Linked DNA regions of Prochlorococcus marinus XMU1419. The protein of the gene in region 2 interacts with the protein of the main gene of each other region in a pairwise test. Links are inferred from orthologs where the notes say so. Each region holds a gene or a part of one and is shown on either strand. Other genes may lie near its edges.

Region 1 (12,576 bases), on a different replicon or contig from region 2:
AGAATAGAAACAATGCCTGTCTCAGTTATTAAAAAAGACGGAAGTAGAGAATTATTTGACAAACAAAAACTATTGACTGGGATATCACGAGCTTGCGAAAAGACTACCTTCACTAGTGAAGCAATCGTTAATTTTGTAGATGGAATTGAATCACAAATCGTTCAAGATTCTAATAAAGATATTAAATCTTCAAAAATTGGAGAGTTAATTCTTAAAAGCCTTAGAAAAGAAAACGAAGTGGCATACATAAGATATGCTTCAGTGTATAGAAAGTTTAATGGAGTTAAAGATTTTATCTCTACTCTTGAATCCCTAAAAGGAAGTTCAAAAAACCAATTAGCATCAATTTCATAAAATCAGCATCTTAAAGTGTAGAATATTTATCACAAATGTTTTTGCTATTGGTTTGCAGGCTAGTAGCATTCCTTTCTAACTACCTTAGGTAGTCTGCGATGCAACAAATGAACGAAAATTCTTCCCAAACCATTAAAGAACTTTCTGAAGATAATGAAATTAAAAATTCGTCTGGATTAGATAATGATTCAGCATTCCAAGATGAGGAAGATTTATCATTTGAAAAGAGCGAAATTCCTTCAGCAGATTCTTCCTCTAGCAGAACAAATGCGGATTTTGATAATGCAGGATTCACACAAGAAGAATTTGCCTCACTTTTAGGAAAGTATGACTATAATTTTAAGCCTGGTGATTTAGTAAAAGGCACCGTTTTTGCTCTAGAACCCAAAGGGGCAATGATAGATATAGGAGCAAAAACAGCAGCATTTATGCCCGTTCAAGAGGTTTCAATAAATAAAGTGGAGGGACTAAATGATGTTTTACAACCTTCAGAAAGTAGAGAATTCTTCATAATGAGTGAAGAAAATGAAGATGGACAATTAGCACTCTCTATTAGAAGAATTGAATATCAAAGAGCATGGGAAAGAGTTAGACAATTACAAAAAGAAGACGCCACTATCTATTCTGAAGTTTTTGCCACAAATAGAGGCGGGGCACTTGTAAGGGTAGAAGGCTTAAGAGGTTTCATACCAGGTTCTCATATTAGTGCTCGAAAAATTAAAGATGATTTAGAAGGTGAATACCTACCTTTAAAATTTCTTGAGGTTGATGAAGAGAGAAACAGATTAGTACTAAGCCATAGAAGAGCCTTGGTTGAGAAAAAAATGAATAGACTTGAGGTTGGAGAAGTTGTTATAGGTTCAGTTAAGGGTATCAAACCTTACGGAGCCTTTATAGATATTGGAGGTGTGAGTGGTCTATTACACATTTCTGAGATCAGTCATGAACATATTGAAACTCCTCATAATATTTTAAATGTAAATGATCAAATGAAAGTTATGATAATTGACCTTGATTCAGAAAGAGGGCGAATTTCATTATCTACTAAAGCACTTGAACCAGAACCTGGAGATATGCTAACCGATCCCCAAAAAGTTTTTAGTAAAGCGGAAGAAATGGCAGCTAAATACAAGCAAATGTTATTTGAACAGACTGACGATAATGAAGAAATACCCGCAGCTTCAGCTGAAACGGTCTAAATTTTTTTTATTTGTTTTGTACACTAACACCGAAATTTAAACCTAATTAATTTTTTTGTATGAGTTTTTTAAAATTTACAATAATTGATTTGTAACGATAATCTAATTTAGGATTAAATCTAATTTTAAAATTATTTGTTAATGAGTGATTTCATTTTCACTTCAGAATCTGTAACTGAAGGTCATCCTGACAAAATATGTGATCAAATTAGTGACGCTGTTTTAGATGCCTTATTGACAGAAGATCCAGAAAGCAGAGTTGCTTGCGAAACTGTTGTTAATACGGGTCTTTGTTTACTTACTGGAGAAATAACTTCAAAAGCAAAAGTCGATTACATAAAACTTGTTAGAAATGTAATTAAAGAAATTGGATATGAGGGCTATAGAGCAGGTGGTTTTGACGCAAATAGTTGTGCTGTTTTAGTAGCACTAGACGAGCAATCACCAGACATTTCACAAGGAGTAAACGACGCAGATGATGTTAACGATGATTTGAAAGATAATACCGGAGCTGGTGACCAAGGAATAATGTTCGGCTATGCCTGCGATGAGACGCCTGAATTAATGCCCTTACCTATTAGCTTGGCTCATAGATTAGCCATTCAACTTGCCAAAGTGAGGCATGAAGAAGTCCTTAATTATTTACTCCCTGATGGTAAAACCCAAGTAAGCATTGATTACGAAAACGGTTTACCAGTTTCTATTAATACGATTTTAATTTCAACTCAACATAATTCTGAGATTGATGGAATAACAAATGAAGAAGAAATTCGTCAAAGGATAAAAGAAGATTTATGGACTCATGTTGTAATTCCTGCTACTGAAGATTTAGAAATCAAACCAAACATTAGCAAAACGAGATTTCTAGTAAATCCCACCGGAAAATTTGTAGTAGGCGGGCCTCAAGGAGATGCGGGGCTCACTGGTAGAAAGATCATTGTAGATACTTATGGTGGATATGCAAGACACGGCGGAGGGGCATTTTCTGGTAAAGATCCCACAAAAGTAGATAGATCCGCGGCTTATGCAGCACGTTATGTAGCTAAAAGCATAGTTAAGGCAAAATTAGCAAAAAAAGCAGAAGTACAATTAAGTTATGCAATTGGAGTAGCAAAACCAATTTCCATTCTCGTGGAAACTTTTAATACAGGTGTTATTTCACAAGCTAATTTGACTGAGCTAATTAAAGAGCACTTTGATTTAAGACCCGCAGCAATAATAAAAGAATTTAACTTAAGAAATCTACCAAAAAAAATGGGAGGTAAATTTTTTAGAAAGACTGCATCCTATGGACATTTTGGCAGAAGAGATCTTGAGCTCCCTTGGGAAAATGTGGAAGAAAAAGCAGCCAGATTAGCAGAGGCTTCCAAAATCTTTTTATAAAATATTATTCTATGCCTGATAACTTTTATGGAGGGTTAGATTTTGGAACCAGTGGCGCAAGAATATCAATAATTAATCTTCATCAGAAATTAGTATATTCAAATTCAGTACCTTATTCATACAGCTTTAAAAATCCAAATTCTTGGATTAATTCTTGTGAGAATCTTTTGGTTAATTTACCTTTTGAAGTAAAAATTAACCTTAATAAATTGGCCATCTCCGGCACCTCAGGAACTTTAACAGCATCCAATTTAAGAGGAGAGCCGCTAGGTGAAGCAATCCCTTACGACCAAGCATGTATTGAACATGAAAACCTTCTTGAGTCCTTAGCCTCTGGAGAAGATCATCTACGGACTCCCTACAGTAGTCTTGCTAAAGCATTAAAACTAATAGATAAATATGGGACAAATATACTTTTAAGACATCAATCTGATTGGATAACTGGTTGGTTTTTAAAAGATTGGACTCATGGAGAAGAAGGTAATAATCTAAAACTTGGATGGGATCTAAAAAAAGAATCTTGGCCAAAAAGCTATCTCAATACCTCATGGCAAAAATGCCTACCTCAAATAGTAAAAAGTGGAAAAATTGTTGGACAAGTAAATTTTGATTTAGCAGAGAGATTTAACTTGAATAAGAAATTAATATTAATCTCAGGCACCACTGACTCTAATGCAAGTTTAATAGCTTCAGGTCTAGGAAAAGAAGAAGGTCTCACAGTTTTAGGAACAACAATTGTGGTTAAAAAATTTATTGATAAACCTATAAAAAAACAGGGAATTACAACCCATAGAGTAAACGGCGATTGGATATGTGGAGGAGCATCAAATGCGGGATGCGGCATCTTGTCTCAGTTCTTTTCTGATTTAGAAATAAAGGAACTCAGTCGACAAATTAATCCATCGAAAAGAACTTCTTTAGATCTTTTACCTCTTAATAGTAAAGGAGAGAGATTTCCTGTTAATAATTCTAATTTAGAGCCGATACTTGGTCCAAGACCAGTCAGTGACTCACTTTATTTACATGCATTATTTGAGGGGCTAGCTAAGATCGAATTGAAAGGGTGGGAAAAACTAGGCAAACTCACAGGTTCACTTCCAAAAAAAATTATTACTATTGGTGGAGGTTCAAAAAACCCTCAGTGGAGAAAAATAAGAGAAAAAATTATCAATATACCAATAGTTTCATGTAAAAAAACTACTTCATTTGGCACTGCCTTATTAGCGATTAATGCAAAATAATAGTTTTTAGGATATTTGATGAAGATATAAAATTTTTAATGAAAAGGGTTTCACAAACTACACATCGTAATTTAGAGTATATAGGTTAGAGCCGGGATAGCTCAGTTGGTAGAGCAGGCGACTGAAAATCGCCGTGTCCCCAGTTCAAATCTGGGTCCTGGCACCTTTAAAACCCTGTCCATGACAGGGTTTTATATTTTCTAGGCATATAGAAACTTTCTTATTTATTTAATTTTATTTTTAAAATTCAGAATTTTCAGTTTCTAGTCTGCAGACTTGACCAATAACACCCAAAATCAGTTTATCTCCATTTGGATCTTGCCAATCTGCTAAATCATTGAAATTACTATTTATTTCATCTATGGAGACATCAACGTCTCTAAATGATTTTTCAAAACAATTTATATCCATTGTATAGAGTATATCCTTAGTAATTTCACTTTTTGTTTTGGGGATAAATTTACTCAATATTCTCACGGAACCATCCTCATTTCTTTTAATACTTTGTCTATCCCATAACTGTTCTCCATATTCACTTTTGGGAACTCCAACCCATTCATGAGATAAAGCATTTGATTGTTTTATTGAGATACTCAAGGAAACAATTATGGAAAGGACTAGACCAAAGCTATTTCGAATAAATATAGAATTAAATTTATTATTGGAATTAACCATTAATACGTCTGAAATACAAAAATTTTTTATCGAGAGTAAATATAAGTTTAAAAATTTGTAAAAATTTTTATTGATTAGTATTTCTATTATAGATACAATCGAATATTAAATTGAGAATTTACTTTCAATAAATTTACTAAAAAATAATGAATAAAATACAGAAATTTCTTTCAGTAGTTTTTTTTATAGCAATATTTGTTGTATTGATTTATTTAATCCAAAATTATGGGATTGAACCCCTTAGGAACAAAATAGAAAGTATGGGGATTTGGGCTCCTTTTGGAATTTTCATACTTAGAGGAGTAAGTATTATTTTACCAGCTCTTCCAAGTTCAGCTTATTCTCTACTAGCAGGCTCATTACTAGGATTTCAAAAAGGTTACATGACAATAATCTTTTCTGATATCGTTTTTTGCCAAGCTGCTTTCTTTATCGCAAGAAATTATGGGCGAGTCCCTGTAAGGAATTTGGTAGGCCCCAAAGCGATGAAAAAAATTGAAAGTTTTAATCAAAACCAACTCGAAGAAAATTTCTTTCTAATGACAGGTTTACTTATGACTGGTCTTTTTGATTTTCTAAGCTATGCAATTGGTATTGGAGGAACCCGCTGGAAAATATTTACTCCAGCATTATTAATAAGTCTTCTAATAAGTGATTCAATATTAGTAGCTGTAGGAGCTGGTGTTAGTCAGGGAGCAGGATTATTTCTAGGAGTAGCTCTTTTGGGAATGTTTGCATTAGCTACTATTTCAGGATTAGCAAAAAATAAAATACCTAAATAACAAAACAGTTAAAAATTCTGAAATCAAAAAATAAAGATATGACATTTTTGCAAACAAAAACTATATGAATAAGAATTCATGCAAGAATAAGAATCGATTAATTTTTTAAAGCTCTTAGATGACTCCATTTAGACCAACTTCACATGATCGCCCTGGAGAACAAATATCAACCACGCCTTCTGGATTAAAAGTAACTTCTGCAAAGAGATTAATGGTGGATTCAATGGTAAGAATGATTCAAAAAGCAGAAAATCATTCCGTAGAAGATAAACTTGACGAAGAATCTAACAACAATTAATCAATTCATTGATGAAAGTATAGGAGAGTGGAAATCCATAAGAAGTTCTCATACTTTAGCTTTTCAAGAATTTGAAAACTCAACTAGTAAAATATATATAAAACATATCAATTCAAAAAATAAAAAAGTTATTGAAATTTTTAAAAATTACAAGTTAAGTTTAAACGTAGAGAGCATAGCCATTTCTATAAAATGGCAAGCTATTAGTGATTGGGAAGAAAATGATATGAATGAGGGAGATGAAACTATTTTGATATTTTTGCCCAAGGATGATAATTCAGGAATTGTTTTAAGAAATAAAGGTTATACAGAATCCTTTATTTCATCATCCAATTATTTTGTTGATGAACAAAATAACTTAAACATAAAAACGATTTATAAATCAACTGTTTCCGAAGAAAGAATTTCCTTTTTATCCACTCATATAAGATCCAGATTTTCTATAGTAAGAAACCTAGAAAATAACTCAGTAATACAGACGTCCCATACTTCAGAGATAAGGAATTTAGCTAGTTTAAAAGATTAATTATCCTTTCAAATTGAAACTCTGTTTCAGATATTAATTTGGGAAGAAAACCTTTGTTTCCACGCATATTATTAACTGTTGAATTCAAATCAGAGATTGTTGCATCTCGCATTAATTCAAAAACCCTTCTTGCATTTCTTAAAGGTACCCCAAGAGCAAGATAAGTATTTTTAAGATCCTTCAAACAACTTTTTTCTAAAACTGATTCGTCATTAGAAATTAAAAGATAAGCGACAATCCTTAGGATTATTTCTCCATCTCTTAAACAAACGGACATCTTGTTAGTTGTATTTAAAGATACTTTTGAATTAAGTGAATCTTGATTTTCGCAAATCATTGATGTTACAGCGTCTGCTGCGATTGCATGTGAATTATTGGTTATTGAGGTTATTGCATCTAATCTTGCGTTTGCACTATTAATGAATCTTTTTATATTGCTTAAATCATTTAATTTCTTATCGGCTGACAATAGTTGATTATTTTTTGAAACTGACATTCCAGAAGTAAAATTTAAAGTTAGATTTTAAGATTAGTACAAAGACAGTAAAAACAATACAATTATAAAATTAACGCAACGCTTCTTAATTAATAACTTCATTCCAAAGTGATAGTTGAAATAATTTAAATAAAAAAATTTTTTCCGCTAAGATGAGATTACTTTTTAATAAGATTTTGGATCAGCAAGATTTAAAGTTATCAAAAAAAATTATTTCTTCTTACAAAAAAAGATTAGAAAAAGAGATTTTTGAAAGAAGTATGAAATTAAGAATGCCTCAAAACAAATTTGAAGAAATAATTAATAACAATAATGAACTTATTAATTTAAAAAAAGCTTTAGAACAGCTAGAAACAGAATCTGAACCTCAAAGTAAAGTCTGACTCTTGAAAAAATCTTACAAAAGTGTCTCAAACTAACAATTTCCTTTTTAATTCTCTAAACAATGAACAACTTCAAGCAGTAAAGCATGTTTATGGACCACTTTTAGTTGTAGCAGGTGCAGGCAGCGGAAAGACAAAAGCTCTAACCCACAGAATTGCAAATCTTATTGAAAACAATTCTATAGATCCTTATAACATTCTTGCGGTAACTTTTACTAACAAAGCTGCTAAAGAAATGAAAGCAAGGTTAGAAGTTCTTCTAGCACAAGAATTAGCTTTTAATCAATTTGGGCAACCATGGTCAACTCTAAAAGAAGTTGAGCAAAATCAGCTAAGAACAAACGTTCATCAAGACAGACTTCAAAACCTTTGGATAGGTACTTTTCATTCTTTATTTTCAAGACTTCTTAGATACGATATTGAAAAATATAATGACCCAGAAGGATTAAAATGGACTAGACAATTTTCAATTTACGATGAAACAGATTCTCAAACATTAGTAAAAGAAATTATCACTCAAGATATGAATCTTGATCCCAAAAGATTTGATCCCAAAAAGATTAAAAGATTAATAAGTAATGCTAAGAATCAATGCCTTACTTCGAATGATCTTCTAGAAACAGCAGATAATAATTTTGATAAAACAGTCGCAGAAGCCTACAAGAGATATAGGATTTCGCTTTCAAAAAATAATTCTTTAGATTTTGATGATCTTCTACTTTTGCCTGTTTTCTTATTGAGGCAAAATGATGAAGTCAGAGATTACTGGCACAAAAGATTTAAACACATTCTAGTTGACGAATATCAAGATACAAATAGAACACAATATGAACTTATAAAATTAATTACTGCTGGGAATACTGAACCAAAAAAATTCTTTAATTGGGAAGATCGTTCAATTTTTGTAGTTGGGGATGCTGATCAAAGTATTTATAGTTTCAGAGCCGCTGATTTTAGAATTCTAATCGGTTTTCAAGAAGATTTTAAAACCTCACTTAATGATGATACAAAATCATCTTTAATTAAATTAGAAGATAATTATAGGTCATCTTCTAATATCCTTGATGCTGCAAACTCACTAATTGAAAATAACTCTGAAAGAATTGAGAAAGTTTTAAGGGCTACTAAAGAAAAAGGGGAGCTTTTAAAGTTACTCAGCTGTGATGATGAAATTTCTGAAGCAGAAGCAATTACCAATAAAATAAAATCGCTCAATAATTATAATCAAAACCCAATTTGGAAAAATTTTGCAATCTTATATCGAACAAGAGCTCAATCAAGGGTATTAGAGGAATCTCTTGTAAGATGGCGCATTCCATATACAATTTTCGGAGGATTGCGTTTTTACGATAGAAGAGAAATTAAAGATGCAATAGCATATTTGAAAGTTCTTGTTAATTCTGCAGATAACGTTAGTCTTTTGCGTATCATAAATGTTCCTAGAAGAGGCATTGGTAAGACTACTATTCAAAAACTTAATGAACTATCTAACAGGTTAAATATTCCATTATGGGAGGTTCTTAATGATAAGCATAGTCTTGAAGAAACAATAGGCAGATCATCAAAAGGAATTAATAAATTTACTGAAGTTATGAATGATCTAATTTGTTATCTAGAAAATTCAGGCCCTGCTCAACTACTACAACTAATCTTAGAAAAAAGTGGTTATTTAAGTGACTTGCTAGCTAGTGGGACTGAAGAATCTGAAGATAGAAGAAATAACTTACAAGAACTAATAAATGCAGCTACTCAATATGAAGAAGAAACAGAAAGTGGAGATGTAGAAGGATTTCTTTCTACAGCAGCCTTAACAACTGATAATGATACGAAGAAGAATAATCCCAACTCCGTAACTCTTATGACTCTGCACAATAGTAAGGGTTTAGAATTTCAAAATGTTTTTATCACTGGACTAGAACAAGGTCTCTTCCCAAGCCATAGATCAATAGATACTCCCTCCCTTCTTGAAGAGGAAAGAAGATTATGCTACGTAGGTATTACTAGAGCTAAAGAAAGAGTTTTCTTGAGTCATGCCAGAGAAAGAAGATTATGGGGTGGAATGCGTGAAGCAACAATTCCTTCAACATTTCTTTCAGAAATACCTGAAGATTTAATGGATGGCGAATTACCACAAACTGGTGGTGCTTCAATTAGAAGAGATTGGCATCTTGATCGTTTAACAAGAGTTGATCGAAACAATCCACATGAATTCGTTAACAACCCAATAAATGCAGTAAGGAAATTATATTCAGGACCCAGTAAAGGGAAAAGCTGGATAGTTGGAGATAAGCTAATTCACTCAAAATTTGGGAGAGGTGAAATCATACATATTTTTGGGAGTGGGGAAAAAATATCTTTAGCAGTAAAATTTGGTAATAAAGGAAGTAAAATTTTAGATCCCAGATTAGCTCCAATTCGTTATGTAAGTTAAAACTAATGAACGATATCTCTGATTATATCCACACAGAATTAATCAAAACTCCATTTAATTTATATAACCTAATTACTAAATACATAGAATCTAATAACAATATTAAAGTGGCTTTTGTTGGCGGTTATTTAAGAGATTTATTAATAAGTAAATTCCATAAAAAATCTTTTTCTAAACCTGTAGATATAGATCTTGTTATTGAAGGTTCCTCTATCTCTCTGGCAAAATTTATAAAAAGAAATGTTATAAATGTAGATTTATGTTTAATCAAGGAATTTAATTTATACAACACAGTAGAAATAAATATTAATGACTATAAAATTGATATTGCCTCTGCAAGAAAAGAGATTTATTCTTCACCAGGCTTAAATCCTAAAGTAACTAATAGTACTATTGAGGATGATCTTAAAAGAAGAGATTTCACGATAAATTCAATAGCATTCGAGGTCTCGCAAAGGAAAATCTATGATCTTTATGGAGGAATTTCAGATATAAAAAGCAAAAAATTGAACCTACTTCACAGTAAAAGCATTTCAGATGATCCAAGTAGATTAATTAGATGTGCAAAATATGCTTCAAGGTTAGATTTCAATATTTCAAAAAATTCTCTCACACAATCTCAAGAAACAGTTAGACAATGGCCATGGAAAAGTTCAGAAACTCATCAGAAAATGATTTACCCTCCTGCACTCGGCATAAGAATAAGGATGGAACTAGCTGAAATATGCAAACATGATAATTTGAATAATGTAATTTCGATAATTCATAAATGGGAAATTATCTCAATCTTAAATGAAAATATTAAAGTCGATAAAAGGTTTTTAAGAGGACTACATTGGATTCAAAAGTTGAATGGAAATTATATGCTTTACTTGTTAAAAGATTCAAAAGATTTAGAAACAGCATTTCAAAGATTTTTGATAAATAATAGTGAGATAAAAATATTAGAAGATTATTCAAATATAAAAAAGATATTAAAAACCAACCCAAAAAAATTCAATCATTTTTCGCCATCAAGTTGGACAGAATTTATTGAGGACAAAAACCTTAATGATGAGACTGTCAAATTATTAATTTGTGATGGAGGTCCATACTGGCGTAAATTGTTTAAGTGGTTATTTATTTACAAATTCATAAAATCAAAAAAAGATGGAGAAACATTAAAAAAAGAAGGATGGGATCCAGGGAAGGAAATGGGAAAGGAAATCAAAAGATTAAGATATCTGGAAATTGACAAATTAAATTGAAATTGATTACATTTTTACAACTTCTCCTACCTTGTACCATTTATCTTTAAGATAATTCTCATATTTACGATTACAACTAATCAGCAAGGGGCCGCATGTTTGAGGATCTAATAGTAATGATATTCTCTCGTTAAAAGTCTCTTTATCAAATAAATTTTCATTTAAAAAATTAATTATTCTTTTTTGCTGATTTCCTTTATAAATTTTGTCAAAAATTTCTTTATTAGATTCAAAGAAAGTACTTTTAACATCTTTTCTTATTAGATCAAATACTCCAGGATAAGCTTTAAATGCAAATAAATCTAATAAAACTTTTAATGGCTCAAGATTATTTCTTTCCCTATATAAATTAGATGATTCAACCATTTCTTTAAGATGTCCAATAAATCCATATCCAGTAATGTCAGTCGCAGCATTGACTAATGATTCTTTAAATTGATCTTGAAAAAGATAAATTTCATCAATCAAATATTGTTGACTCTTTAATAAGTTTTTAATTATTTCAGAAGAGCTACCTAGCATATTAATATTTTGCATTTGACCTGCAAGGCAAATCCCAACGCCAAGAGGTCTAGACATCATAAGAATATCTCCATCATTCATTCCAGATTTAAGCCATGGTTTTGCTCCATTTTTCAAAATGCCTTGGACAGTTAAAGAAATATCTATTCCTAAAGAATAAGGTTTATTTACTAAACTTCTTGCCTCGAAAGTATGGCCTCCAAGTAATTCACCTCCATTATCCTCAACTGTTGATTTAATACCTTGAAGGGATTGAGAAAAGAGGTAACTCTGAAATTCCCTTTCAACTTTTGGTAATGATATTAAAGCCTGCGCGGATGAAAGTTTTGCTCCGCATGCCCACAAATCTGAGCAAGCATGCAAAGTAGTAATTTTTGCATTCAGCCAAGGATCACTTACTAAAGCAGGAAATCCATCTAAACTTTGCAAGATAATATCTTTACCATTTTGATAAATCTCAACTGAATCTTCAGGGGATGAAGCAAAAGAATCTAAATTAGAATTTATTAATGATTTATTCAAAACAATCTGAGGAATTTTAGCTGCACAACCCCTGCAATCATTTAATGAAATATTTTTTCCACTAACTTTCATAATTAGCCTTTTTGATCTGAACTTCTTAATAAAGTTCAGATCAATTTTATGCTTTAAAATCCAAAAAATAAAAGAAGGGCCAAAAACAAAATTGCGATAAATAGCAAAAGCCTTTTGATGATGGCTTGGAAATATGTTAACTATTTGTAATCCGATCTTTTGAGGAAACCACTTTTTTAATGATTCTCCTTCTATATCCTTTTTTAAATTTTTGACTAATGTATTTACAGCCTTAACTGCAAAGACTCCCGATGGTGGTCTTTTTGCTGAATCTACAACAGCGCAATCACCTGCAGCAAAGTTCTCGGAAAAACTTTTCAACTGCAAATTCTGATTTGTGATTATTCTGCCATGAGAATCCGATTCTAATAATTTTTTTTGTATCCATAAAGGAGATGTATTTCCAGTACATAAAAGAATCTTTCCATAATCAAAATTAAGATTT
Region 2 (12,528 bases):
AGAAAGAAGTTTCTTGTGACAACAATAGTGATGCTGTAACTGCAGCATTCTTTGGAGATGGGACTTGTAATAATGGACAGTTTTTTGAATGCTTAAATATGGCTCAATTATGGAAATTACCCATAATTTTTGTTGTTGAGAATAATAAGTGGGCTATTGGTATGGCTCATGACAGGGCAACCAGCAATCCTGAAATCTGGAGAAAAGCCTCTGCCTTCGGAATGCATGGTGAAGAAGTTGATGGGATGGATGTATTAGCAGTAAGAGGAGCAGCACAAAGAGCAATTGAGCGTGCAAGAGCGGGAGAGGGGCCTACTCTTTTAGAATGCTTAACTTATAGATACAGAGGACATTCTCTTGCAGATCCTGATGAATTAAGGTCTGAAAAAGAGAAAGAGTTTTGGGGTAAAAGAGATCCCATCAAGAAATTAGCTAAAGAAATAATTGATGGTAAATTAGCAACGGAAGAAGAATTAAAAAACATCGAAAAGAAAATAGATAATGAGATTTCAGAATCTGTTAAGAATGCTCTTGAGGCACCAGAACCTCCATCAAATGAATTAACTAAATATATCTGGGCTGAAGATTAGATTAAATACCGCTAGGTAGTTTTCTGGTTAAATTTCTTAATTTTCTCAACGCTTTCAATTCAACTTGTCTGACTCTTTCCCTAGAAACTTCTAATAACCTTCCTATCTCAGCGAGAGTATGTCTTTCATTTCCTTCTAGACCAAACCGTAATTTTAGGACATGTTGCTCTTGTTCGCTTAGATGACTCAACCATTTTCCAAGTTGCTCTTGATGCATTTTCTGTTCCACTTGATCTAGAGGCTCTTCATTATTACTATCCGCTATTAAATCACCTAAAAAGCTTCTACCGTCGTCACCATTAACTGGAGCATCTAAACTACTAGTCGACAGAGCTTGTCTTAAAACAGAATCTAATTCGTCAACATCAATTTCCATCGCTTCTGCAATTTCAATTCTGCTTGGCATTGCACCAAGCTTATGTGCCAGTTCTCTGCTAACTTTTCTAATGGACGCTAATCTTTCACTTAAGTGGACTGGCAATCTGATAGTACGAGATTGACAAGCAATTGCTCTTGTCATGCTCTGTCGAATCCACCAAAAAGCATAAGTGGAAAATTTATAACCTCTTGTAGGGTCAAATTTTTCAACAGCCCTTTCCAATCCAAGAGATCCCTCTTGAACCAAATCAAGAAGTTCAAGTCCTTTGCCCTGATATTTTTTTGCCACACTTACAACTAATCTTAAATTTGCTTTCATCATCCTCTCTTTAGCTCTTCTACCAACTTTTATGGTTCTTTTTTGCTGAGTTGTAAATTCATTATTTATTTCATTTAATTGGCCATCTTCGGTAAGAATCATCATTTTCTGAACTTGATTACCTAATTCAATCTCTTCAGCGGGTGTTAACAAAGGTACTCTTCCAATGTTTTGCAAATACCAACTAATTGGATCATTTCCTCTCCTTTTAGGTGGTTCTGATTGAATTGGTAGTGATGACACCATTTTTTGACCTGATGAGGTATTAAAACTCTCCTACACTTTTCTCGAAATGGCAGAATATTTAATGCGCGCTTCAGATTTCAAGTAACATTTGTTGATTAATGTGTTTAAAACTAAAAAAAACTCTTTTAAATTGTGTCTTTCAAGATATTTGTCTCATTTTCCTATTTCTCATTAATTTTGATAATTCATCACCAATCGCATATGAATTTGACCCTCTCTTACACATTGATGCCGCAAATGAATGTAAAAGTACGTATTTAGCAAAAAATTCAGTTTTAATGTCACTACTATGAGTTAAATCAATCGCAGAACTGCCAGCTAAAAATCCAGATAAAAGATCACCCAATCCAGCCCTAGCTGTCTGAGAATCGGTTCCATAAATTTGCCATACTTTTTTACTATCAGCAATTACACTATTAGCACCCTTTAACAGAACACTAATATTAAATTCTTTTGCCGCTTTAAAAGCTAATTCAATATTATTATTACACTTAATATCTGGAAATAACCTAATAAATTCTTTACTGTGAGGTGTTATCCATGTTTTAAATTTTCTTTCTAAAAAGAATTTTGATCCGAATTTAGATTTTGAAATCCTGTTTAGTGCATCAGCATCCAAAATTAATAATCCTTTAAAATCAATGAGGTATTCTTTTGATTTTTGCCAATCATCATTATCAATTCCTATGCCAGGGCCTACAACTAATGATTCATATGCACTAAGGTCAATATTTTTTAATGCGCTGAATAAAGATGCGTTACCATTCTGATCAGATTGCATAGTTCCTTTTAAAACAATTTCTGGGGCAACTTGCCAAATAGATTCAGCAACTAACTCAGGAAGGACCGCTGAAACAAAACCTGCCCCACTGGATATTGCACCTTTTAATACTAAGAATGCAGCCCCAGGATATTTTTTACTTCCAGCAATTAATAACGTTCTTCCCCTTCTATATTTGTTGGAATTTTTTGGTAAGGTAGGTAAATCAATTTTTCTTAAATCAGAATAAGTAATCTTTAAAAATTTTTTTTTAACCTTAGATAATTTTTTAGTAGGTATCCCAATATCAATTTGATTCAATTCTCCAGTAAAAGGCAAAGCAGAATCTTGCGTTAACCCAATTTTACAAAGACCAATGGTTAAGGTGAAGTCGGCCTTTACAGCATTATCTAAAAAAGGCTTTCCTTTATTAGGACATAATCCAGTAGGGACATCAACGCTCACAACTTTTCCATATTTGTTATTAAATTTCTGATTAAACAATTTAATTAATTTATAATCAACTTTTCTTTTTTGATTGTTACCAAAAACCGCATCAATCCAGAGTTCTCTACCATTTGCATCAGGTGGCTCTACTAATTTTTTTACGCCAATAGATGTAAGATAGTTAATGTGATTCTTTGTTAATGTTTTTTTAATAGGGAATGGGCACCAAATTTTAACTAAATACCCTTTTAAGAAGAGTTCTCTAGCTATTACAGCTCCATCCCCACCATTATGCCCAGGACCAATAAATACAATTAATCCGTGCTTTAGTAGATTTTTCCTTTTTAAAAGCCATTTACTAATTTTGATACCAGCTTTTTCCATCAATGCTTCTTGGGGCATCCCATCTGAAAACATTTCTTTCTCTAATATCAACATTTGGTTTGAATCAACAATTAAATGTTTTGAGTCAATTGTTGGCCATCCAATTTCATCCATAATTGGTTCAAAGGAATTAAGTACTTTTCAAAAATTTAAACTTCCATGTTAAAGACACAAAAGGATAAAAAATTAGAGCACTGTTCTTCTAATAATAAAGCGAAGAACAAGAAAAATATTATTGTAGGTCTTTCTGGGGGCGTAGATAGTTCACTTTCAGCCGCTCTTCTTGTCGAAAGTGGCTGGAATGTTGAAGGACTTACTCTTTGGCTTATGAAAGGACAAGGCTCCTGTTGTTCTGAAGGATTAGTAGATGCTGCTGGCCTTTGTGAAGATTTAGGAATTCATCATCATATAATCGATTCAAGAGAAATTTTCGAAAGAGAGGTAATTAAAAAAACTACTGAAAGCTATGAGAAAGGATTCACTCCACTTCCATGTTCGATGTGCAATAAGAATGTGAAGTTTGAAGAGATGCTTAATTACGCATTAAACAAAAAAGACTTTACTCATATTGCGACCGGACATTACGCAAGGATAAAAAAATCATCATATATTAATAAGATTGATTTCAAGAGCTTTGTATTTAAGGACTTACTGCTTCTCAGAGGTGCCGACGAGAATAAAGACCAAAGTTATTTTCTTTATTCCCTTTCACAAGAAGTACTAAGCAGATTAGAATTTCCCCTTGGTGAAATGAAAAAAGAAGAAACAAGAAAAGAAGCTCTTAGATTAGGCCTAAGAACTGCTAAAAAACCAGAGAGTCAAGATTTATGTCTTGTAGAGCATTATGGATCAATGCAGACATTTATAGATAAACACATTGAACCCAAAGAAGGAGAAATTATTCATATAAATGGCAAAGTACTGGGTACTCATACTGGTATACAGCACTTTACGGTAGGACAAAGAAAAGGTTTAGGTATTGCTTGGCCGGAACCACTTTATGTAAAAAGTTTAGACAGGAAAAAGAACGTAGTTTTTGTAGCAGATAAAAGTGATCTCTTTAATAAAGAAGCAATAATTAGTAAGGTTAACTGGGTTTCAATAGAAGAACCTAAGCAAGAGATTGAAGTAGAAGCACAAATAAGATATAGAAGTAATCCAGTAAAAGGAACTTTAGTTCCTTTAAAAAATTTAGATAATCCAACAAAATCATTTAAATTAATTTTTGAAGAAAGCCAAAGTTCGGTAACGCCAGGACAAGCTGCGGTTTTTTATAAGGGAGAAATTTTATTAGGTGGTGGATTAATTAATTAATTTCCAAAAGAAATTTAACCCCATAAAAAATATAAACAATAACAAAATAGGTTTATCTCCAAATTTTGTATAGAAGGTCTTCTCGGATGAAAAATTAGGGAACACTATTCTTTTTTGCTCCACATTAAAATCTAAAAGTTGAATTATTTTTCCATCCTCTTGAACTAAACCCGATGGGCCGGTATTTGATACAAGTAAATTATTTTTCTTATTTTCAATACTTCTTAATCTAGCCAAAGATAGAAATTGATTATAAAGCTTAGCTGGATAAGGATCTAAATTTGCTGCAGTTATTATTAGTTTTGCTCCGCTATTAATAGCATTTCTTATTTTCAGACCATCACTAATTTCGTAACAGATCGCTACTGCTAATGGGGGGGTAAATTTAGGATCAAAAAATCTTGAATTAGAGCCTGGATGAATTCCTCCTACTGCAGATAATCCTGTTGAAAAATTATCTAGAAATTTAGGTATTTTTTCACCTATTGGAACAAGTCTATTTTTATCTATAAATGAGGTAAAAGATTTATCTCCAATTTGAAATCCGAGTAAAGAACTTCTTAACTCATTATTAGAATTTCTGAAACCTCCAGCCAAGGTATTAACCTTTATGCCTTTAGATAAATAAAAGTTGTTAGATAAAGTTCCTTCAGGTGCAACAAGAAGTTTTGCTTTGTTTGATAAAGCATATTTTTGAGCTATGGATTGCTTTTCTTTAATAAATTCATCATTTATTTTTAATTTTTCTCTTGTTGGTATATTAGTTTGCCAAATAACTACTGGATATTCAAAATTTCTTTTTGTTGGAGTTGTTAAACCTCCAAATAAATGTAAGGAAATAATAACCAAAAGTCCTAAAAGAGATATTTTTTTAAAGTGAAGTTTTCTTTTCCATCTACCGTGACTAAAAAATATCCAAAATCCAATTAATATTTGTAATACGCATAAACCACTTGCGCCAATCCATCTTGCCAAACCAGCAAGATAAATATCACCTGGTATAAGACTCTCTCCTAAACCTATCCAAAAAAAAGGTGTTTGAGAAAGTATCAATTCACCAATTCCCCAAGTCAAAGATAAAAAAAATACTTTTACTGTTAAAGGTAATATTTTCATTTTAAAAACATCCTCTTTCCAGAGAATAATTTCTACTAATAATCCCCATAAATAAACTAATATCCCACCCAAAAAAGCGCAAAATAATAATATAGAAATGGCGACTATTAAACTTGCAAGCCATGAAAAACCAAGCCATGTCAATGGATGAAGATCATATAACCATGAATGACTTATCAAAACGAAGAAAAAACCCCACCAAAAATTTGCTATTTTCCTTTCACTTCCCTTCCATAAAATAAATAAAGATATCGGCATAAAAATCAGCCAAAAGTGAGTTGAAACAGAAATTCCTCCTAAAATTCCACCTAAACAAGGGTAAAAATATTGTCTTAAGCTTTTAATCTGTGTCGGGATTAACAATCTAAAATTACGAAATTAAATTTATAATCACCCATTTATTGTACCTTCATTCTGTAAGATTAGTTTTAGTGACTTTTAAAATTTAAGTGAAAGAAGTCTTTATTAGTTTTGCAGTTTTTGTTTTTTGCGTTTCATTAACTCTTTTCAGTCAATTTAATTCACCACAAGTTGTTAATGCTGCCGAATCAGAAACTCAGTCAGTTCAAAAAACACCTGTTGCAAAATTATCAAATGTCTCAAATAATAACTTATTTGAACTAGACCCATCAGATCCAAATCCTATACTTTTCGCTATGGCAGAAGAAACACCATCAGACAATAATTCAAGGACTACAGAAAGTGGTTTAATTATTGCAGATATCGTAAATGGGGAAGGAGATGAAGCTAGTGCTGGGCAAACAGTAACTGTAAATTACACAGGAACTCTAGAAGACGGGACACAATTTGATACCAGTATCGGAAGAGCTCCATTCAGCTTTCCCTTGGGTGCTGGACGAGTAATAAAAGGTTGGGACGAAGGTGTTGCAGGCATGAAAGTTGGAGGTAAAAGAAAATTAACAATACCCCCAGAACTTGGATACGGATCAAGAGGAGCAGGAAATGTAATACCTGCTAATGCGACTTTAATATTTGAGGTTGAATTATTAAAAGTCAATTAAATAAAGTAAGAAAAATATCTAAGACTTTTCAATTTAGTAAATCTCCAAGTAATATATATACAACATCAAATATTTGAAATGTTAAGTAAATTCACTAATTTTTTTCTAGATAAAAAATCCCCAATGACAGTCCATGCTCACTGTGATGGTCCTTGTGGTGTGTACGACCCAGCATCTACCAGAGTTGCAGCTGAAGCAGTTTTATCAATGACAAAAAAACTTATTGCATTAGAAGCCCCTTCTAGCACTGATTCAGCAGAGTGGGCTGCATACAGTAATACATTTTCTAGATTTGTCGCGGTTAAAGAAGAGCAAGCAAAAGAAACAAAGAAAGAACTTCTAATTTTGTGGACAGATTACTTTAAACCAGTACACTTAGAAACATATCCAGACTTGCATGAAACCATTTGGAAGGCAGCCAAATTATGTAGTGCATGCAAAGTCAATATTGATTTGGCTCAAGCTGAAGAACTTATGAGTTATGTAGAAAAGATACATAATATTTTCTGGGCTTCAAAGGGAAGATCAGACGCTTTTGTAAAAGCTAGTTAATCAGAATTATTTTCAAAAGTTTTTTTGATTTTATTTTATTTTTTTTAGGTTTAAGAATAACTGCCATTATTAGTGGCGAATCGATGTTACCTTACCTAAAAGAAGGTGATATTGTATTTTTTAAAAAATATAAAAAGAATAAATCAATACTTAAAAAACGACAAATAGTTATTTTTTATCATCCACTTAAAAATAAAATCCTAATAAAAAGGATAAATTCAGTAAATCAAAATAATGTTGAGGTTATTGGCGACAATATTGAATTGAGCGAAGATAGTAAAAAATTTGGATTAATCAATAACGAAAAAATAATTGGGATTGTCACCTCTAAATTAATTATTCCTAAATTAAAGAATTTTTTAATTCAAAAGAACGGAAGCACTTCTTTGAATCCAAAATAATCCTAAAGAAAAGGAAAGCCCTCCTGCTACAGCTATTAATCTTTTAATAAATTTTTGACTTGCTTTAAAGGTGGTAAAAGATATTAAACATGTAAAAAGATTCATACTTATTAGTGAACCAATCAAATATGAAATCAAATATAAGCAAGCGCTTGTTAAAGGTAGTGCTAAAGCAGGAAGAACTGCAAGAAAATGTGAACCTCCAGCTATACCGTGTAGCAAGCCTAAACCAGTCAAAGCATGTGAGTGCTTATTATTATTTTTTTGTTCCTTAACATGAAAGTGAAAGTGACGATGGGCAATTCCATTCTCATGCTTATGGGAATGCGAGTGGATACTTAATTGAAAAGAATTTTTTATAGCAAATACTCCAACAATTAGAAGAGAAATTCCAACTAGGAATTCGGCCACATTAGAAAATTTATTGAATGGCGTAATGTCCTTAATAAAAATCGCCAGAAAAGCTAACAAGAGGACACCTGAAGAGTGTCCCAAGCCCCACGAAAAACTATTTTTAAGTGCTTTTTGGGGATTATTAATCGCTGCTGGTACCATTGCAATTAGATGATCAGCGCCACTAACCACGTGCACAAATCCTGCAACTATACCTGTTAAAATTACAGCCTGCATATATATTCAATACAACTCTGTCTATTCAATTTTATAGCACGATTTGAAGTCAATATTTAATTGAGTTAAATAATTTCTTAAACGATAGTTCAATATCAGTTTCTCTCATAAAAGTTTCACCAATTAGTACTCCCTTGATTCCAATAGATCTAAGCGATTCTAAATCTTCGGCACAATTAATTCCAGATTCACTTATGGGAATAATATTTTGTTTTAAAAATATATCTGCATATGTATGCATCAATTCTATTGATGTTTTTAAATCCGTTTTAAAAGTCTTTAAATCTCTATTATTTATTCCAATCAAATTAAAAGATTTTAACTTTAGTATCCTTTCTAATTCATTAGAATCATGGACTTCAACAAGAACACTCATCTTTAAATTATCAGCTATTTTCTTTAAATAAATTAAATCGTCATCACTTAAAATCGCAGCGATTAATAATATTGCATCAGCACCAGATACCCTTGCTTTATAAATCTGATAAGCAGAAATAATAAAATCTTTGCAGAGAAGAGGGAGATTAGTTGATTTCCTTACAGTTTCGAGTATTTCATAACTACCTTGAAAAAACCTTTTATCGGTAAGTACTGAGATACATGATGCACCTAATTTTTCATAACAAATTGCTATGTCTTCAGGGTTAAAATCTTTTCTAATAACACCTTTACTCGGACTAGCTTTTTTTATTTCAGCAATTACTCCTGGTTTTATTTTTGACTCCAAGATATTTTTATAAAAATCTTTGGGGAAGGGAAGGTTTTCAATCTTTTTGATGAGATCTTCTAAAGAGACTATTTTTTTAAAATTCTTAATTTCAATTTCCTTGTGCCATACAATTTCTTCCAGAATATTTTTTGCTTGTGCTTCTCTATGAGGTACGGCATATTCTAAATTTTCTACCCTTACTGTAGGATTTGGTGGCCTGCGTCTTATCTCCATGAATTTTAAATATTATTTATTTGAGAAGCCGCTTGTTTATAAGCTACCTCAACTACTTCACTAAGAGTGGGATGAGTATGAACTTCTTTGGATAATTCAATTACATCTTGGTTCCTTGAAATAGCGTTTGAAATTTCTTGAATTAAATCAGCTGCATGTAAACCAAAAATATGAGCACCTAATACTTTCCCATTATCCTTATTGAAAATCAACTTGAGCAATCCATCACTCTCCAATTCCGCCAATGCTTTTGAATTAGCCTTAAAGAAACTTTTGACAACTCCCAAAGGGAAATTTTCTTTTGCCGATATCTCTTTAGCTTCAGCCTCAGAGAGTCCAACTGAACTTATCTCAGGGTGAGTAAAGGTTGCCGCGGGGATACTTTTATAGTTAATTTCGACGTTACCACCGCAAATATTATCAACAGCAATAGTCCCTTGGGCCGCGGCTGTGTGAGCAAGCATTAGTTTACCTGTCACATCTCCAACAGCCCAAATATTAGGTATTATTTCATCACCATTTTTAACTCTCATTTGATCATCGATAGGAATGAAGCCTTTTACTGTTTCAATCCCAAGCGACTCAAGATTTAATTTATCACTATTGGGACTTCTGCCAGTTGCGACTAGAACAGCGTCAACTTCTAAAGTTTCTACAACTTCTTTAGATTTTGCATCTGTCAGTTCTATTTTTACAGGACAGCCAGGTGTTATTTTTGTCGCAAAGACATTTGATTTTGTATCTATATCTCTGGATTGAATAAGATTCTTCTTGGCAATTTTTGTAATGTCTGGATCAAATGTTGGCATAATACTTTCCAAAGCTTCGATCATGGTAACTTCACAACCTAGCGCCGTGTAAACATCAGCAAATTCTAATCCTATATATCCGCTTCCAATAATAGCTATCCATCTTGGAAGCCATTCAAGTTTGACCGCGTCATCACTAGTAAATACGGTCCTATTATCCAAAGTTATTCCACGGGGAACAAAAGGAGAAGAACCAGTTGCTATAACAATATTCTTACATGTGAAAATTTTATCAATACCGTTTTTATCCCTTACACCAACTTTTTGCTTTCCTTCAATTCTGCCAATGCCCAAAATAATTTCAACTCCACTCCTTTTGAGAGTTTTTGTTAAATTTTCTCTAACATTTAAAACTAAATTATTTGCATGATCTGCAATTTTTGACCTCTCAAATCTTACTGGGGAAGCATGAATACCAAATTTAGCTAAATGTTCATAATCAGCTATTTCTCTGACTTTTCCGCTCGCAGCCAAAAGAGCTTTTGAAGGCACACAACCCTTGTTAACACAAGTGCCGCCCATATCAGAAGATTCTACTATTGCAACTTTCAGTCCTTTACCAGCAGCATGTTTGGCGGCATCAAAACCTCCATATCCTGCTCCTATAACGATTAAATCAAAATCAAAACTTGAATCAGTCACTTTATATACATATTAGAGGTGTATGCGGCTCTTTTTCGTTCTAGTAATAACGGAACTGCAACGCAAGCCACGTTCAATGATTCTACAAGCTCACTATGCGGAATTGTAATTGTTTCATTAAAAGCTTCTTGAATTTTTTTATGAATACCTTGCCCCTCATTACCCAAGATTAAGACCGTAGATTTAGTCCAATCAATTTCCCAGTAGGGTTTTGAAGTTTTTTTTGAACTTTTACTATAACTACTAGTAGAAAAAATCTTAAATCCTAAATTCGATAATTCAGATAAAGATTTTAATAAAGAATTTATTATTTCTTCTTCAGTACCCTCATATCTTTGAAATGGGAGGTGAAAGACTGCACCAGTGGATGCTCTTAACACCTTTTGGCTTAATGGGTGTGCACCTCCAGCCAAAAAAATTGCATTAACTCCAGCAGCTAAAGCAGTTCTAAAAAGATTACCCATATTCCCAGGATCTTGAATCCTATCGAGTACTAGAACAAAATCATCTTGACAATTGAATTGATAATTAGGTATCGATGAAATTTCTACTAATGCTGCGATGCCATCTGGATTAACTGTTGTAATCGCAGAAGCTAAAACCTCTTCTGATACCAAATTTATTAATGATTGATCAAACTTTGAACTAAGTTTTTGGTTCTTTTTTAACCATTTTTCAGTAACTAAAATTTTGCTGGGGGAATTTCCAGACTTCAACAATTCCTCAACAAGATGAGTCCCCTCTATACAAAAAAGATCTTTGTCTTTGCTATAAGAACCGCTCTTAAATGATCTAAATCTTTTAACTAGATTATTGTTTTTACTAGTTATTTTTAAAAAAGTATTTTCTATGAGTAATTTGAAAATTTATTATCAACTATATTTTAGTTACATAAATATTTTGATCAATTATTTATTAAATTTTTATTTCCCAAAAAATCAAAAAATACATTTTCACTTTTAATTAATATTCAAGACGTTACATAGGGTGGACTTACTAATTTTCGTTTGTCATCATGAATCTAATAAATTAATTCTTAATGATTTGCGTAAGCAAAAAGAAGTCATATCTTAAATCACAAAATTTAAAGATTGTTGGCCAAGGCAAATTAAATGGGTTCGTTGAAATAAGTGGTGCGAAGAATTCGGCCTTAGTTTTACTGGCTGCATCATTACTAACTAATGAAAAAATAGTTCTTCAGAATGTTCCTCATCTTACTGATATTGAAAAGATGGGTAATATTCTCAAGAATTTAGGCGTTAATTTAAAAGAAAAAAACAATACTTTGGAGATAGATTCAAAAAACATCTCCATTAAAGAACTTCCAAATGAGCTTGTTAATGGATTAAGGGCTAGTTTCTTTTGTATCGGTCCACTATTAAGCAAATTTGGAGAGGCTAAAGTTCCTATGCCTGGTGGGTGCAATATTGGTTCAAGGCCAATTGATGAGCATATTGACGGGCTTAAAGCATTAGGAGCGGAAATTCTTATTGAAAAAGGAATTGTCAAAGCAAACATAAAGAGCAAGAAAAGTAGATTAATTGGTACTCATATCAAACTAAAATGTCCAAGCGTAGGTGCAACTGAAACTTTAATAATGGCAGCATCATTAGCAGAAGGAAGAACGACCATTGAAAATGCTGCAAGAGAACCTGAGGTACAAGATTTATGCCAAATGCTTAATAAAATGGGTGCAAAAATCTATGACTCTGGTAAAGAAAAAATAATAATTGATGGTGTTAATAAACTTGGTGGTTGTATTCATAAAGTAATCCCAGATCGAATAGAAGCTGGAACTTTTTTAATAGCTGCTGCGGCAACATCCTCCTCAATAACAATATCTCCTGTGATTCCTAATCATCTTGAAGCTGTCACTAATAAGCTTCGAAAGAGCGGGAGTAAAATTACCATTAAAGGTAATTCAATCACAATAAATCCTAGAGAGCTTAAGGCAGTAAATATAAATACTGCTCCT

Evidence for each region.
Region 1: the proteins of lpdA (region 2) and HA151_RS01555 interact in binary tests that used the Escherichia coli proteins (3 or more experiments, as listed by UniProt). The link is inferred for Prochlorococcus marinus XMU1419 from one-to-one orthologs.

Annotation. Positions count from the first base shown.
Region 1 is NZ_JAAORO010000001.1:283,771-296,346, reverse strand. The notes cover bases 7,016-10,063. They hold HA151_RS01555 (UvrD-helicase domain-containing protein), read left to right. Parts: upstream 7,016-7,359; coding sequence 7,360-9,768; downstream 9,769-10,063. Other genes in these bases: HA151_RS01550 (CCA tRNA nucleotidyltransferase), read left to right, coding at 9,774-10,063; HA151_RS01560 (hypothetical protein), read left to right, coding at 7,107-7,337. In the rest of the region: transcriptional regulator NrdR, read left to right, coding at 1-354; HA151_RS01605 (30S ribosomal protein S1), read left to right, coding at 462-1,553; metK (methionine adenosyltransferase), read left to right, coding at 1,695-2,936; HA151_RS01595 (FGGY-family carbohydrate kinase), read left to right, coding at 2,948-4,177; HA151_RS01585 (hypothetical protein), read right to left, coding at 4,418-4,852; HA151_RS01580 (TVP38/TMEM64 family protein), read left to right, coding at 4,999-5,634; HA151_RS01575 (hypothetical protein), read left to right, coding at 5,753-5,932; HA151_RS01570 (phycobiliprotein lyase), read left to right, coding at 5,907-6,458; HA151_RS01565 (R-phycoerythrin subunit beta), read right to left, coding at 6,442-6,954; more of HA151_RS01550, read left to right, coding at 10,064-11,015; selenide, water dikinase SelD, read right to left, coding at 11,022-12,576. UniProt on the Escherichia coli protein: A helicase with DNA-dependent ATPase activity. Unwinds DNA duplexes with 3'-5' polarity. Translocates on single-stranded DNA with 3'-5' polarity. Initiates unwinding more efficiently from a nicked substrate than double-stranded DNA.
Region 2 is NZ_JAAORO010000003.1:196,681-209,208, forward strand. The notes cover bases 8,331-11,330. They hold lpdA (dihydrolipoyl dehydrogenase), read right to left. Parts: upstream 10,554-11,330; coding sequence 9,108-10,553; downstream 8,331-9,107. Other genes in these bases: trpC (indole-3-glycerol phosphate synthase TrpC), read right to left, coding at 8,331-9,102; HA151_RS07170 (TrmH family RNA methyltransferase), read right to left, coding at 10,550-11,330. Also shown: pdhA (pyruvate dehydrogenase (acetyl-transferring) E1 component subunit alpha), read left to right, coding at 1-590; HA151_RS07120 (RpoD/SigA family RNA polymerase sigma factor), read right to left, coding at 592-1,533; HA151_RS07125 (NAD(P)H-hydrate dehydratase), read right to left, coding at 1,673-3,238; tRNA 2-thiouridine(34) synthase MnmA, read left to right, coding at 3,284-4,438; HA151_RS07135 (acyltransferase), read right to left, coding at 4,427-5,917; HA151_RS07140 (FKBP-type peptidyl-prolyl cis-trans isomerase), read left to right, coding at 6,004-6,576; sodN (superoxide dismutase, Ni), read left to right, coding at 6,655-7,128; sodX (nickel-type superoxide dismutase maturation protease), read left to right, coding at 7,137-7,529; HA151_RS07155 (hydantoin utilization protein A), read right to left, coding at 7,488-8,159; more of trpC, read right to left, coding at 8,209-8,330; more of HA151_RS07170, read right to left, coding at 11,331-11,419; murA (UDP-N-acetylglucosamine 1-carboxyvinyltransferase), read left to right, coding at 11,593-12,528. UniProt on the Escherichia coli protein: Lipoamide dehydrogenase is a component of the glycine cleavage system as well as of the alpha-ketoacid dehydrogenase complexes.